Regions from separate parts of the Streptomyces sp. CRN 30 genome, predicted to be linked through region 2. Evidence: riboswitches for the same ligand, from Rfam matches in the RefSeq annotation. Region 2 holds a riboswitch; the other holds the start of a gene.

The links. A riboswitch is a leader RNA that binds a small molecule or an ion and turns the genes downstream of it on or off. The one in region 2 is predicted to bind cyclic di-AMP.
Region 1: another riboswitch for cyclic di-AMP. It lies ahead of UW392_RS38965 (M23 family metallopeptidase); the one in region 2 lies ahead of UW392_RS43740 (M23 family metallopeptidase).

What each region holds. Positions count from the first base shown of each region.
Region 1 is NZ_JAVRHI010000368.1:5,317-13,146, forward strand. It holds gene UW392_RS38950 (DNA topoisomerase IV subunit A) at 1-885, opposite strand, end outside; gene UW392_RS38955 (pitrilysin family protein) at 1,213-2,592, shown strand; gene UW392_RS38960 (pitrilysin family protein) at 2,589-3,977, shown strand; cyclic di-AMP (ydaO/yuaA leader) riboswitch at 4,204-4,370, shown strand; gene UW392_RS38965 (M23 family metallopeptidase) at 4,383-5,159, shown strand; gene UW392_RS38970 (GntR family transcriptional regulator) at 5,580-6,272, shown strand; gene UW392_RS38975 (HPr family phosphocarrier protein) at 6,494-6,775, opposite strand; gene UW392_RS38980 (GNAT family N-acetyltransferase) at 6,919-7,830, shown strand, end outside.
Region 2 is NZ_JAVRHI010000400.1:11,809-19,638, forward strand. It holds gene UW392_RS43725 (GNAT family N-acetyltransferase) at 1-557, opposite strand, end outside; gene UW392_RS43730 (HPr family phosphocarrier protein) at 731-1,021, shown strand; gene UW392_RS43735 (GntR family transcriptional regulator) at 1,195-1,893, opposite strand; gene UW392_RS43740 (M23 family metallopeptidase) at 2,095-2,859, opposite strand; cyclic di-AMP (ydaO/yuaA leader) riboswitch at 2,872-3,035, opposite strand; gene UW392_RS43745 (pitrilysin family protein) at 3,227-4,615, opposite strand; gene UW392_RS43750 (pitrilysin family protein) at 4,612-5,988, opposite strand; gene UW392_RS43755 (DNA topoisomerase IV subunit A) at 6,384-7,830, shown strand, end outside.

The DNA of each region.
Region 1 (7,830 bases), on a different contig from region 2:
CTTCGAGCCGACCAGGTCCTTGATCTTGGCGACCACCTTCTCCGGGCCGACGGCGAAGGGGAGCTCGGTGACGACGAGGCCCTTGCGGCGCGCCGTCACGTTCTCCACGGTCACCGTGGCACGGATCTTGAAGGTGCCGCGCCCCGTCGCGTACGCGTCCCGGATGCCGGGCAGTCCGACGATGCGGCCGCCGGTGGGCAGGTCGGGGCCAGGCACGTGCTTCATCAGGGCTTCGAGATCCGCGTTCGGGTGGCGGATCAGGTGCCGGGCCGCGGCGACGACCTCGCGCAGGTTGTGCGGCGGCATGTTCGTGGCCATGCCGACGGCGATGCCGGAGGCGCCGTTCACCAGCAGGTTCGGGAACGCGGCCGGCAGGGCCACCGGCTCCTGCTCCTGGCCGTCGTAGTTGGGCGCGAAGTCGACCGTGTCCTCGTCGATGGACTCCGTCATCAGGCTCGCGGCCTCGGCCATCCGGGACTCGGTGTACCGCATGGCCGCCGGCGGGTCGTCGTTGCCCAGCGAACCGAAGTTGCCGTGGCCGTCGACCAGGGGCACGCGCATCGAGAAGGGCTGGGCCATGCGCACGAGGGCGTCGTAGATCGACGAGTCGCCGTGCGGGTGGAGCTTGCCCATCACCTCGCCGACGACGCGGGCGCACTTCACGTAGCCGCGTTCGGGGCGCAGGCCCATCTCGTTCATCTGGTAGACGATGCGGCGGTGCACCGGCTTGAGGCCGTCGCGGGCGTCCGGCAGGGCCCGCGAGTAGATGACCGAGTACGCGTACTCCAGGAAGGAGCCCTGCATCTCGTCGACGACGTCGATGTCGAGGATCCTCTCCTCGTACGCGTCGTCGGGCGGCGGGGTCTTCGTGCTGCGGCGGGCCATCGCTGCTGCGGCTCCTTCACAGTCTTGCCGGGGCATGAACGGGTGTCTGACGCGCTCCATTGTGGACCGCCCCGCTGACAACCACGGACCACCCCACGGTCGAGCCGGTCCGGGAGCGGGTCCGAGGGTCCGTCCGCACAGGGGTCGGGGAACCGTTCACCCGTCCCTCCCGTCACTCCGCACACCCCCGTCCCGGTCCCCCCGCATCTCGCTCTCGGCGTACCGCGTCCGGGAACTTCGCCAGGCGTCCGCGCGCTTGCATACAGTGGCAGAACCAGCAGGAATTCTGCAGTTTCAACGAAAGCTCCCGCGATCGAAGGGACGTACATGCCCATGGGTCACACGGCCACCGCCGAGGCAGGCTCCGGAGGCCTGACAGCGACCGAGCACCGCCTGGCCAACGGCCTGCGCGTGGTGCTCTCCGAGGACCACCTGACCCCGGTCGCGGCGGTGTGCCTCTGGTACGACGTCGGCTCCCGGCACGAAGTCAAGGGCCGTACCGGCCTGGCTCACCTCTTCGAGCACCTGATGTTCCAGGGCTCCGGACAGGTGACGGGCAACGGCCACTTCGAGCTCGTCCAGGGCGCGGGCGGTTCGCTCAACGGCACCACCAGCTTCGAGCGCACCAACTACTTCGAGACCATGCCCGCCCACCAGCTGGAGCTCGCCCTCTGGCTGGAGGCCGACCGCATGGGCTCGCTGCTCACCGCCCTGGACGAGGAGTCCATGGAGAACCAGCGGGACGTCGTCAAGAACGAGCGCCGCCAGCGCTACGACAACGTCCCCTACGGCACCGCGTTCGAGCGGCTGACGGCCCTCGCCTACCCGGAGGGCCACCCCTACCACCACACCCCGATCGGGTCGATGGCCGACCTGGACGCGGCCACCCTGGAGGACGCGCGCGCGTTCTTCCGCACGTACTACGCGCCCAACAACGCGGTGCTCTCCGTGGTCGGTGACATCGACCCCGAGCAGACGCTCGCCTGGGTCGAGAAGTACTTCGGGTCCATCCCCGGGCACGACGGCAAGCCCGCGCCCCGCGACGGCTCGCTGCCCGACGTCATGGGCGGGCAGCTGCGCGAGGTCGTCGAGGAGGAGGTGCCCGCGCGGGCGCTGATGGCCGCCTACCGGCTCCCCGAGGACGGCACGCGCGCGGCGGACGCGGCCGACCTGGCGCTGACCGTCCTCGGCGGCGGCGAGTCCTCCCGCCTGTACAACCGGCTGGTGCGGCGCGACCGCACCGCCGTCGCCGCCGGGTTCGGGCTGCTCCGGCTCGCCGGGGCGCCCTCCCTGGGCTGGCTGGACGTCAAGACCTCCGGTGACGTCGAGGTCCCGGTCATCGAGGCCGCCGTCGACGAGGAGCTCGCCCGGTTCGCCGCGGAGGGCCCCACCGCCGAGGAGATGGAGCGCGCCCAGGCCCAGCTGGAGCGCGAGTGGCTGGACCGGCTCGGCACGGTCGCGGGCCGCGCCGACGAACTGTGCCGGTACGCGGTCCTGTTCGGCGACCCGCAGCTCGCGCTGACCGCCGTGCAGCGCGTCCTCGACGTGAGCGCCGAGGAAGTGCGGGAGATCGCCAAGGCCCGCCTGCGGCCCGACAACCGCGCGGTGCTCGTGTACGAGCCGGTCGCCGCCGAGGAGGCCGCGGAGGATCCCGAGGCCGCCGCCACCGCCGTAGCCACCGACGAGAACGAGGAGCCGGCGAAGTGACCGAACTCGCCACCATGGACTTCCACCCGCAGCCCCGGGCCGGCGAGGCCCGGCCCTGGGCGTTCCCGGCCCCCGAGCGCGGCACCCTGGACAACGGGCTGACCGTGCTGCGCTGCCACCGCCCCGGCCAGCAGGTCGTCGCCGTGGAGGTGCTGCTCGACGCGCCCCTGGACGCCGAGCCGACGGGCCTCGACGGCGTCGCCACGATCATGGCGCGCGCCTTCACCGAGGGCACCGACAAGCACTCCGCCGAGGAGTTCGCCGCCGAGCTGGAGCGCTGCGGCGCCACCCTCGACGCGCACGCCGACCACTCCGGCGTCCGCATCAGCCTCGAGGTGCCCGTCTCCCGGCTGCCCAAGGCGCTCGGCCTGCTCGCCGACGCCCTCAGGGCGCCCGCGTTCGACGACGGCGAGGTCGAACGGCTGGTGCGCAACCGGCTCGACGAGATCCCGCACGAGCTGGCCAACCCGGCCCGCCGCGCCGCCAAGGAGCTCTCCAGGCAGCTGTTCCCGGCCTCCTCGCGCATGTCGCGCCCGCGCCAGGGCACCGAGGACACCGTCGCGGCCATCGACTCGGCGGCCGTGCGCGCCTTCTACGAGAAGCACGTCCGCCCGGCCACGGCCACCGCGGTCGTCGTCGGCGACCTCACCGACGTGGACCTCGACGGGCTGCTCGGCGACACCCTGGGCGCCTGGACCGGCTCCTCGGCCGAGCCGCGGCCCGTGGAGCCGGTGACCGCCGACGACACCGGCCGCGTCGTCATCGTGGACCGCCCCGGCGCCGTCCAGACGCAGCTGCTCATCGGCCGCGTCGGCCCGGACCGGCACGACCGGGTGTGGCCCGCCCAGGTGCTCGGCACCTACTGCCTCGGCGGCACCCTCACCTCGCGCCTCGACCGCGTGCTGCGCGAGGAGAAGGGTTACACCTACGGTGTGCGGGCGTTCGGCCAGGTGCTGCGCTCCGCGCCCGACGGCACCGGGGCCTCGCTGCTCGCCATCAGCGGTTCCGTCGACACGCCCAACACCGGTCCCGCGCTGGCGGACCTGTGGACCGTGCTGCGCACCCTCGCCGAGGGCGGCCTGACGGACGCCGAGCGCGACGTCGCGGTGCAGAACCTCGTCGGGGTCGCGCCCCTGAAGTACGAGACGGCGGCGGCCGTCGCGGGCACGCTGGCCGACCAGGTCGAGCAGCACCTGCCCGACGACTACCAGGCGACGCTGTACCGGCAGTTGGCCGAGACGGGCACGGTGGAGGCCACCGCCGCCGCCGTGAACGCCTTCCCCGGGGACCGGCTGGTGACCGTCCTGGTCGGCGACGCGGCACAGATCGAGGAGCCCGTGGGCGCCCTCGGCATCGGCGAAGTGACCGTCGTCCGGGCGGAGTAGGGGCCGGGCGGGGCCGGGCGGACGGAAGCCGCCGGCCTGGCGCCGACAGCGGGACCCTGGTGGCTGAAGAACCACCAGGGTCCCGCTTTGCCCGTATTGGGGCCGAGTTGGGCTGTCTGCCCTGTGGCGTACGCTACAAAACCTGTCTTTCGTTTGTTGTTCGAAAGACGGGACCCTTAGCGTCGGTCCGGCTGTTCGTCAGGCACCATGCCGCACCCGCGGCGCCGGACAGTCATCGCCGAGTCCCCGCATGGCGCGAGCCAGGGGAGCCGGGGACCCAACCGAAGTCCCCTGGGGTGAATCGGGCGCTCTCCACCTGGTGGAGGGAGCTCGTAGGAGACCTTCCTGCTCCGAACCCGTCAGCTAACCCGGTAGGCGAGAGGGAAGGAAAGGACCAGCCACTTCATGGCGTTCAGCTGCGCCACCGGGAAGCACCGTCGTCCCAGCCGGGTGAAGCAGGCCACCACGCGCACCGTGGGTGTCGCCGCGCTCACCACCACCGGCGTCATCGGGACCCTGGCCTCTCCCGCGCTCGCCGCGGACCCCTCCGCCGAGCAGACCGGCCTCACCCTGGCCCTCAGCATCGGCGACTCGATGGCCGAGCAGGTCGGCGCCCAGGCCGCCGCCCAGCGGCAGGCAGCCGAGGCGGCCGCCGCGCAGAAGCGGGCCCGCGAGGAGGCCGAGGCGCTGGCGGTGCAGCTCGCCTCGGTGAAGGCCGAGGAGGACCGCGAGGCCGAGGAGCGCGCCGCCCGCGAGGCCGAGCGCAAGCGTCTGAGCACCTATGTCTCCCCGATCGCCGGCTCGTACGTCTCGACCGGCTACAAGAGCGGTGGCGCCGTCTGGTCCTCCGGCAGCCACACCGGCGTCGACTTCCACGCCGCCTCCGGCACGGCCGTCCAGGCGGTCGGCTCCGGCACCGTCGTGGAGGCGGGCTGGGGCGGCTCGTACGGCTACCAGATCGTGCTCCGGATGAACGACGGCACGTACACCCAGTACGGCCACCTGTCGTCCATCGGTGTGTCCGTCGGCCAGGCGGTCGTCCCGGGCCAGCAGATCGCCGTCTCCGGGGCGACCGGCAACGTCACCGGTGCGCACCTGCACTTCGAGGTCCGTACGACGGCCGAGTACGGCACCGACATCGACCCCGTCGCCTATCTGCGCGCGCACGGCGTGAACGTCTGACCCCCTGAGACGTTCATCCTGCGGCGACAGTCCCTCAGGCGACGACCCATGGGGCGGCGCCCCCTGGACCGGAGAGCGAGCCCCCGGCGGCGGACACCCCGCCCCGCGCCCGAAGGCCCAGAAGCCCCAGGAAGCCCCGGCTCTCCCCCGAGCCGGGGCTTTCGCCGTCCGCGGTGGCGCGCTCCGTGGTGACGCGCCCTGTGGTGAGGCGTTCCGTGGTGAGGCGTTCCGTGGTGAGGGGTCAGTGCGCCGCGTCCGTTGCGGCATGTCGTGATGACATGTCCGTTGTGACACGTCCGCTGTCCAAAAAATATCCATGGATTCCGGCCCGGCGTCGGAAATTCCGGTGCCCTGCAATAGAGTCGCGGGAACACGCGTCAATCGGCGGCGCATCACGGGTATTAAGGCGGAGGTCCGGTCATGCGTATTCCGGCGCACTCGGTATGCACGGCGATCCGTGATGACATCGTCGCGGGGGTCCACGAGCGCGGCAGCAGACTCACCGAGGAAGTGCTGGCCCGCCGCTACGGCGTCTCGCGCGTCCCCGTGCGCGAGGCCCTGCGCACCCTGGAGGCGGAGGGCTTCGTGGTCACCCGCCGGCACGCGGGCGCGTGTGTCGCGGAGCCGACCGAGCAGGAGGCCGCCGACGTGCTGGAGATGCGCACGCTGCTGGAGCCGCTGGGCGCCGCACGGGCCGCCCAGCGCCGCACCGAGGCACACCTCAAGGTGCTGCGCGGCCTGGTCAGACTGGGGCAGGAGCGGGCGCGCCGGGGCCACAGCGAGGACCTGCGCTCCTTGGGCGGCTGGTTCCACGAGACGCTCGCCCAGGCGTCCGGCAGCCCCGCGCTGACCTCGACCCTCGCCCAGTTGCGGCACAAGATCGCCTGGATGTACACGGTGGAGGCGCCCGCCGATCCGGTGCGGTCCTGGGCCGAGCACGGCGGCATCGTCGACGCCGTCGCGCGCGGGGACGGCGACCGGGCGCGGGCGATCACGGCCCTGCACCAGGAGCGGGCGGCCGACACGCACCGGCTGCGCTTCCCCCACGGGGACCGCGCCGACCGTGTGAGGACTTCGCAACACCACGTAAACATGTCGAGCGCGCGGCATTAACACGGAAGCCGTATACAAAGTGCAGTGTAATTTCCGGGGGGCTTTTTCCGCTGCCTGCGCAGAGGATATAGAGCTGCGCGCGGAGAGGAATTGCACCGTCGGCCAGCGGCGGAATGCGCCACCCGCCGGAAGGTAATGTGAAGGGCCCGCCCGGCGAATCGGACGAGCCCTTCACGTATGCGTATGCGTCGGTGACGGCTACGGCGTCACCCCGGCGCGGCTCAGACGGTCTCGGGGAGCTCGTCGAGCCCCTCGGAGACCAGCTTGGCCAGCCGGTCCAGCGCGGCGTCCGCGCCCTCGGCGTCGGAGGCGAGGACGACCTCCTCGCCGCCCTTGGCGCCGAGGCCGAGGACCGCCAGCATGGAGGCCGCGTTGACGGGGTTGCCGCCGGCCTTGGCGATCGTCACGGGGACTCCGGAGGCCGTGGCGGCCCGGACGAAGAGGGAGGCGGGACGGGCGTGGAGGCCCTCGGCCCAGCCGACGTTGACGCGGCGCTCAGCCATGTGTTGATGCCCTTCGGTGTTGCGGTGTCTTTGACCCATCGACGAAGCGGTCCCGGACGCGGCCCACGGCCTGACCCCGATCCGGTTCCGGTCCCCAGGCTGCCTCGCCCCGCTGTCGGGGGCGAGCCGTACGCTGGGGAACCATGCAGACCTCGCCGGACCGGCACGAGTACCCCGCTCACTGGGAGGCCGACGTGGTGCTGCGCGACGGCGGCACCGCGCGCGTCAGGCCCATCACCGTCGATGACGCCGAGCGTCTCGTCAGCTTCTACGAGCAGGTCTCGGACGAGTCGAAGTACTACCGCTTCTTCGCGCCGTACCCACGCCTGTCCGCCAAGGACGTGCACCGCTTCACCCACCACGACTTCGTTGACCGGGTGGGACTCGCCGCCACGGTGGGCGGCGAGTTCATCGCCACCGTACGCTACGACCGCGTCGACGCCGACGGCCTGCCGTCCTCCGCGCCCGCCGACGAGGCGGAGGTGGCCTTCCTGGTGCAGGACGCCCACCAGGGCAGGGGCGTCGCCTCGGCCCTCCTGGAGCACATCGGCGCGGTCGCCCGGGAGCGGGGGGTCCGCCGTTTCTCCGCCGAGGTGCTGCCCGCCAACACCAAGATGATCAAGGTGTTCACGGACGCCGGGTACCAGCAGAAGCGCAGCTTCGAGGACGGCGTCGTCCGCCTCGAGTTCGGCCTGGCGCCCACCGACCGCTCCCTCGCCGTGCAGCGCGCGCGGGAGCAGCGCGCCGAGGCGCGCTCGGTGCAGCGGCTCCTCGCGCCGGGCTCGGTCGCCGTCATCGGCGCGGGCCGCGCGCCCGGGGGAGTGGGCCGCAGCGTCCTCGCCAACCTCCGCGGGGCGGGGTTCACCGGGCGCCTGTACGCGGTGAACCGGACCGTGGGGGACGAGGCGGAGCTCGACGGCGTCCCCGTGTACCGCTCCGTCGGCGCGATCACCGAGCCGGTCGACCTCGCGGTCGTCGCCGTCCCCGCGGAGCAGGTCCCCGCCGTCGTCGCCGAGTGCGGGGCGCACGGGGTGCAGGGGCTCGTGGTGATCTCC
Region 2 (7,830 bases):
GGCGCGAGGCCGAACTCCAGGCGGACGACGCCGTCCTCGAAGCTGCGCTTCTGGGTGTACCCGGCGTCCGTGAACACCTTGATCATCTTGGTGTTGGCGGGGAGCACCTCGGCGGCGAAGCGGCGGATGCCGCGCTCCCGGGCGACCGCGGCGATGTGTTCGAGGAGCGCGGAGGCGACGCCGCGGCCCTGGTGGGCGTCCTGGACGAGGAAGGCGACCTCGGCCTCGTCGGCCGGGGCGTGCGCGGGGGTGCCGTCGGCGCCGATCCGGTCGTAGCGCACGGTGGCGATGAACTCGCCGCCCACCGTGGCCGCGAGGCCGACCCGGTCCACGAAGTCGTGGTGGGTGAAGCGGTGGACGTCCTTGGCGGACAGCCGGGGGTAGGGCGCGAAGAAGCGGTAGTACTTGGACTCGTCCGAGACCTGCTCGTAGAAGCTGACCAGGCGCTCGGCGTCGTCGGCGGTGATGGGACGCACGCGCGCGGTGCCGCCGTCGCGCAGCACCACGTCGGCCTCCCAGTGGGCGGGGTACTCGTGCCGGTCCGACGCGGTCTCCATGGGGCCCAGCGTACGGCTCGCGTCCGCGTGCGGCGCGGGGCAGTCTGGGGCAGTCCCCGGGGACCGTCGGGCCGCCGCCCGGCGAGCGACCGGGTCGCCGGGGTGCCCGGGGGCACACCGTACGGTATGGAAAACTGGTCTAGACAACCTGAACAGCTGAAGGGCAGCAACACATGGCTGAGCGCCGCGTCAACGTCGGCTGGGCCGAGGGCCTCCACGCCCGCCCCGCCTCCATCTTCGTCCGGGCCGCCACGGCCACCGGCGTCCCGGTGACGATCGCAAAGGCCGGCGGCGACCCTGTCACTCCCGTCAACGCGGCCTCCATGCTGGCCGTGCTGGGCCTGGGCGCCCAGGGCGGCGAGGAGATCATCCTCGCCTCGGAGGCCGAGGGCGCGGACGCGGCCCTGGACCGGCTGGCGAAGCTGGTCGCCGAGGGGCTGGGGGAGCTTCCGGAGACCGTCTGAGCCACGGGCGTACGACGGCGGAGCCGTGCCGGTCCCTTTCCGGGGGCGGTACGGCTTCTTCTTTTCCCCGCACCGCACCGTGCGCGGGAATTGTTCCGGCGCCCGCGAGAACAATAAAAGGGCAGCAGAAAATGACCCCGTCGAATTGCTTCTCTTTGTATACGGCGGCCGTGTTAATGCCGGAGGCTCGGCATGTTTACGGGACGTTGCGAGTTCCTCACACGCTCCGCGCGTTCCGCCCCCGGGGCCAGCCGCAGGCGGTGCGAGGCCGTCGACCGCTCGGTGTGCAGCGCGGTGAGCGACCGGGCGCGCTCGCTGTCGCCGCGGGCCACCGCGTCCACGATCGCGCCGTGCTCCGCCCAGGACTCCACCGGGCCGGCCGGCGGCGCCTCCACCGTGTACATCCAGGCGATGCGGTGCCGCAGCTGGGTCAGGGCCGAGGTCAGCGCGGGGCTCCCCGCGGCCTGCGCGAGCGTCTCGTGGAACCAGCCGCCCAGCGAGCGCAGGTCGTCGCTGTTGCCCCGCCTGGCCCGCTCCTGCCCCAGGCGCACCAGGCCCCGCAGCACCTTCAGATGGGCCTCGGTGCGGCGCTGCGCGGCGCGGGCGGCGCCGAGGGGCTCCAGCAGCAGCCGCATCTCCAGCAGATCGGCGGCCTCCTGCTCCGTCGGTTCCGCGACGCACGCGCCGGCGTGCCGCCGGGTCACCACGAAGCCCTCGGCCTCCAGGGTCCGCAGGGCCTCGCGCACGGGGACGCGGGAGACGCCGTAGCGGCGCGCGAGCAGTTCCTCGGTGAGCCGGCTGCCGCGCTCGTAGACACCGGCGACGATGTCGTCCCGGATCGCCGTGCACACCGAGTGCGCCGGAATACGCATGACCGACCTCCGCCTTAGCCGCTGTTAATCCCCGTGAAACGTCGACGATTGACGCGTGTTCAGTGATGCTATTCCAATGTGCCGCACTTTCCGATGGCGGGTCGGATTGCTTGGCTGTTTTTGGTCACCTACGGGCCACAAGCGGGTCACATGCGGAAAGCCCCGGCTCGCGAGCCGGGGCTTTCGGGAGGTCGTGCGCCGTCAGACGGAGACGCCGTGGGAGCGGAGGTAGGCCACGGGGTCGATGTCCGAGCCGTACTCCGCGGTGGTGCGCGCCTCGAAGTGCAGGTGCGCCCCGGTGACGTTGCCGGTCGCGCCGGAGAGGGCGATCCGCTGGCCGGGGGTGACCGTCTGGCCCACGGAGACGCCGATGGACGACAGGTGGCCGTACTGCGTGTACGTACCGTCGTGCATCTTGATCACGACCTGGTTGCCGTACGCGCCACCCCAGCCGGCCTCGACGACGGTGCCGGCGCCGACCGCGTGCACGGTGGTGCCGGAGGCGGCGTGGAAGTCGATGCCGGTGTGCGAGCCGGAGGACCACAGGCCGCTGCTGGCCCGGTACGAGGTGGAGACGTAGGAGCCGCTGCTGGGCGCCACGAACGTGTTGAGGCGCTTGCGCTCGGCAGCGCGGGCGGCGCGCTCCTTGTCCTCGCGGGCCTGCTCGGCGGCCTCGGCGGCCCGCTCGCGGGCGGCTTCCTCGGCCTTGCGCTCGGCGGCGGCCTCCTCGGCGGCCAGCCGCTGGGCGGTGGCCTGCGCGTCGATCTGCTCGGCCACGGAGTCGCCGAGGGTGACGACCGGGGTGAGGCCGGTGTCCTCGGGCGACGGGGTGGCGGCCAGCGCCGGAGCGGCGAGGGTGCCGATGACGCCGGTGGTGGTGAGGGTCGCGACACCCGCCGCGCGGACGGTGGTGCGGTGAACCCGGCCGGGACGACGGTGCTTCCCGGTGGCGCGCGTGAACGCCATGTAGTGGCTGGTCCTTTCCTTCCCTCTCGCCTACCGGGTTAGCTGACGGGTTCGGAGCAGGAAGGTCTCCTACGGACCCCCTCGCTCACGCGCGGGCGTCCGATTCACCCCAGGGACTTGGATGGGTCCCCGGCTCCCCTGGCTCGCGCCGTACGGGGACTCGGCGATGACTGTCCGGTGCCGCGGGTGCGGCGCACTGCCTGACGGACAGCCCGGACGAAGCTAAGCGGGAGCGCTCCCCGTTCCCAAACGGATCATCGTTTTTGAGGCGTATCCCACAGGGCGAACAGGCAACCTCTCCCCCAATCCGGGCATAAGGCGGCCCCGGTGACACATCGGTCACCGGGGCCGTCACGCGCGCGTGGCGCTACTCGGCGGCGACGACGGTGACTTCACCGATGCCGAGTGCCTCCACGGGCTCCTTGATCTGCGCCGCGTCACCGACGAGCACGGTCACCAGGCGGTCCACCGGGAAGGCGTTGACGACCGCGGCGGTGGCCTCCACCGTGCCGGTGTCGGCGAGCCGCCGGTACAGCGTCGCCTGGTAGTCGTCGGGCAGGTGCTGCTCGACCTGGTCGGCCAGCGTGCCCGCGACGGCCGCCGCGGTCTCGTACTTCAGCGGCGCCACGCCCACCAGGTTCTGCACGGCGACGTCGCGCTCGGCGTCGGTGAGACCGCCCTCGGCGAGCGTGCGCAGCACCTTCCACAGGTCGTCCAGGGCGGGACCGGTGTTCGGGGTGTCCACCGAGCCGCTGATGGCGAGCATCGCGGCACCGGTGCCGTCGGGCGCGGAGCGCAGCACCTGGCCGAAGGCCCGGACGCCGTAGGTGTAGCCCTTCTCCTCGCGCAGGACGCGGTCCAGACGGGAGGTCAGGGTGCCGCCGAGGCAGTACGTGCCGAGCACCTGAGCGGGCCACGCGCTGTCGTGCCGGTCGGGTCCGGTGCGGCCGATCAGCAGCTGCGTCTGCACGGAGCCGGGGCGGTCCACGATGACGACGCGGCCGGTGTCGTCGGAGGTCACCGGGGGCACGGGGCGCGGCTCGGCGGCCGACCCCGTCCAGGAGCCGAGCGTGTCGTCGAGGAGCGCGTCGAGGTCCGTGCCGGTGAGGTCGCCGACGACCACGGCGGTGGCCGTGGCGGGCCGTACGTGCTTCTCGTAGAAGGCGCGCACGGCCGCGGAGTCGATGCCGGAGACGGTCTCCTCGCTGCCCTGGCGCGGGCGCGACATGCGGGAGTCCGCCGGGAACAGCTCCTTGGAGAGTTCCTTGGCGGCCCGGCGCGAGGGGTTGGCCATCTCGTGCGGGATCTCGTCGAGGCGGTTGCGTACCAGGCGCTCGATCTCGCTGTCCGCGAAGGCGGGGGCCCGCAGCGCGTCGGCGACCAGGCCGAGCGCCTTGGCCAGGCGGGAGACGGGCACTTCGAGACTGACCCGTACGCCGGGGTGGTCGGCGTGGGCGTCCAGGGTGGCGCCGCAGCGCTCCAGTTCGGCGGCGAACTCCTCCGCGGAGTGCTTGTCGGTGCCCTCGGAGAAGGCCCGCGCCATGATGGTGGCGACGCCGTCGAGGCCGGCCGGTTCGGCCTCCAGGGGGGCCTGGAGGAAGACCTCCACGGCGACGACCTGCTGGCCGGGGCGGTCGCAGCGCAGCACCGTCAGGCCGTTGCCGAGCGTGCCGCGCTCGGGGGCGGGGAAGGCCCAGGGCTTGGCGTCGCCCGCCTGCGGCCGGGGGTGGAACTCCATGGTGGCGAGCTCGGTCACTGGGCCGCCTCCTCACTGGCTTCGGTGGCTTCGCTGTCTTCGGTGGCTTCGGTGGCTTCGACGGCTCCGGGGGCGGTGGGCTCGTAGACGAGCACCGCGCGGTTGTCGGGGCGCAGGCGGGCCTTGGCGACCTCCTGGACCTCCTCGGCGGTCACCTCCAGCACGCGGCCGACCGCCGTCAGGGCCAGCTGCGGGTCACCGAACAGGACGGCGTACCGGCAGAGTTCGTCGGCGCGGCCGGCGACCGTGCCGAGCCGGTCCAGCCACTCGCGCTCCAGCTGGGCCTGGGCGCGCTCCATCTCCTCGGCGGTGGGGCCCTCCTCGGCGAACCGGGCCAGCTCCTCGTCGATGGCGGCCTCGATGACCGGCACCTCGACGTCACCGGAGGTCTTCACGTCCAGCCAGCCCAGCGACGGGGCGCCGGCGAGCCGCAGCAGACCGAACCCGGCCGCGACGGCCGTACGGTCGCGCCGCACCAGCCGGTTGTAGAGGCGGGAGGACTCGCCGCCGCCGAGGACGGTGAGGGCCAGGTCGGCCGCGTCGGCCTCGCGCGTGCCGTCGTGCGGCAGGCGGTAGGCGGCCATCAGCGCCCGCGCGGGGACCTCTTCCTCGATGACCTCGCGCAGCTGGGAGCCCATCACCTCGAGCAGCGAGCCGTCCCGGGGGGCGGGCTTGCCGTCGTGCGAGGCGATCGAGCCGAAGTACTTCTCGACCCAGGCCAGCGTCTGCTCCGGGTCGATGTCGCCGACCACCGACAGCACCGCGTTGTTCGGCGCGTAGTAGGTGCGGAAGAACGCGCGGGCGTCCTCCAGGGTGGCGGCGTCCAGGTCGGCCATGGAGCCGATCGGGGTGTGGTGGTAGGGGTGGCCCTCCGGGTAGGCGAGGGCGGTGAGCCGCTCGAACGCCGTGCCGTAGGGGACGTTGTCGTAGCGCTGGCGGCGCTCGTTCTTGACGACGTCCCGCTGGTTCTCCATCGACTCCTCGTCGAGGGCGGAGAGCAGCGAGCCCATGCGGTCGGCCTCCAGCCAGAGGGCGAGCTCCAGCTGGTGGGTGGGCATGGTCTCGAAGTAGTTGGTGCGCTCGAAACTGGTGGTGCCGTTGAGGGAGCCACCGGCGCCCTGCACCAGTTCGAAGTGGCCGTTGCCCTTGACCTGGGCGGAGCCCTGGAACATCAGGTGCTCGAAGAGGTGGGCCAGTCCGGTACGCCCCTCGACCTCGTGGCGGGAGCCGACGTCGTACCAGAGGCACACCGCTGCGACCGGGGTCAGGTGGTCCTCGGAGAGCACCACGCGCAGGCCGTTGGCCAGGCGGTGCTCGGTCGCTGTCAGGCCGCCGGAGCCTGCCTCGGCTGTGGCCGTGTGACCCATGGGCATGTACGTCCCTTCGATCGCGGAAACTGTGGACGGAGACCGTGGACGGAATCACCGGCCCCCACCGCATCACTGGTCGGAACTGCGGAATTCCTACCGATCCTGCCACTGTATGCAAGCGCGCGGACCGCCGGTGGAGTTCCCGGTCCGCGTACGCCGAGAGCGAGCACGCGCGCGGGGCGGTCGCCGGGCGCGCCGCCGTGCGGAGGGCTGACTTCCACGGCCGGGACGGGTGTGGACGGGGCGGGCGCGCGAGGCGGGCGGGACCGAGGGCGTACCCTGCGGGCAGCACCGGGCCGGGCAGCCCGCGAACGGGTCCTGGTCGGTCGCTGTCAGTGCCGCGGTCCACAATGGACGCGTCAGTTCACCGTTCACGCTTCAGCAAGGAGCCGGCAGCGATGGCCCGCCGTAGTACGAAGACCCCGCCGCCCGACGACCCGTACGAGGAGAAGATCCTCGACATCGACGTCGTCGACGAGATGCAGGGTTCCTTCCTGGAGTACGCCTACTCGGTCATCTACTCCCGTGCCCTGCCGGACGCACGCGACGGACTGAAGCCGGTGCACCGCCGCATCGTCTACCAGATGAACGAGATGGGCCTCAGGCCCGAGCGCGGCTACGTCAAGTGCGCGAGGGTCGTCGGCGAGGTGATGGGCAAGCTCCACCCGCACGGCGACGCGTCGATCTACGACGCCCTGGTGCGCATGGCCCAGCCGTTCTCCATGCGTGTGCCGCTCGTGGACGGCCACGGCAACTTCGGCTCCCTGGGCAACGACGACCCGCCGGCCGCCATGCGGTACACCGAGTGCCGGATGGCCGAGGCGACCAGCCTGATGACGGAGTCGATCGACGAGGACACCGTCGACTTCGCCCCGAACTACGACGGCCAGGAGCAGGAGCCGCAGGCGCTGCCCGCCGCCTTCCCCAACCTGCTGGTCAACGGGGCCTCCGGCATCGCGGTCGGCATGGCCACCAACATGCCGCCGCACAACCTGCGCGAGGTCATCGCCGCCGCCCGTCACCTGATCCGGTATCCGAACGCGGATCTGGAGACGCTGATGAAGCACGTCCCCGGACCCGACCTGCCCACCGGCGGCCGGATCGTCGGCATGCCCGGCATCCGGGACGCCTACGCGACCGGCCGCGGCACGTTCAAGATCCGCGCGACGGTGTCGGTGGAGCCGGTGACGGCCCGCCGCAAGGGCCTGGTCGTCACCGAGCTGCCCTTCGCCGTCGGCCCGGAGAAGGTGATCGCCAAGATCAAGGACCTGGTCGGCTCGAAGAAGCTCCAGGGCATCGCGGACGTCAAGGACCTCACCGACCGCGAGCACGGCCTGCGCCTGGTCATCGAGATCAAGAACGGCTTCGTGCCGGAGGCGGTCCTGGAGCAGCTCTACAAGCTGACGCCGATGGAGGAGTCCTTCGGCATCAACAACGTCGCCCTGGTGGACGGCCAGCCCCTCACCCTGGGGCTGAAGGAGCTCCTGGAGGTCTATCTCGACCACCGCTTCGACGTCGTGCGACGGCGCAGCGAGTTCCGCCGCACCAAGAAGCGGGACCGGCTGCACCTGGTCGAGGGCCTGCTCATCGCGCTCGTCGACATCGACGAGGTGATCCGCCTCATCCGCTCGTCCGACAACTCCGCGCAGGCCAAGGAGCGGCTGATCGAGCGCTTCTCGCTGAGCGACGTGCAGACGCAGTACATCCTCGACACGCCGCTGCGCCGGCTGACCCGGTTCGACCGCATCGAGCTGGAGACCGAGAAGGACCGGCTGAACGCCGAGATCGACGAGCTGACCGCGATCCTCGACTCCGACGCGGAGCTGCGCAAGCTGGTCTCGGCGG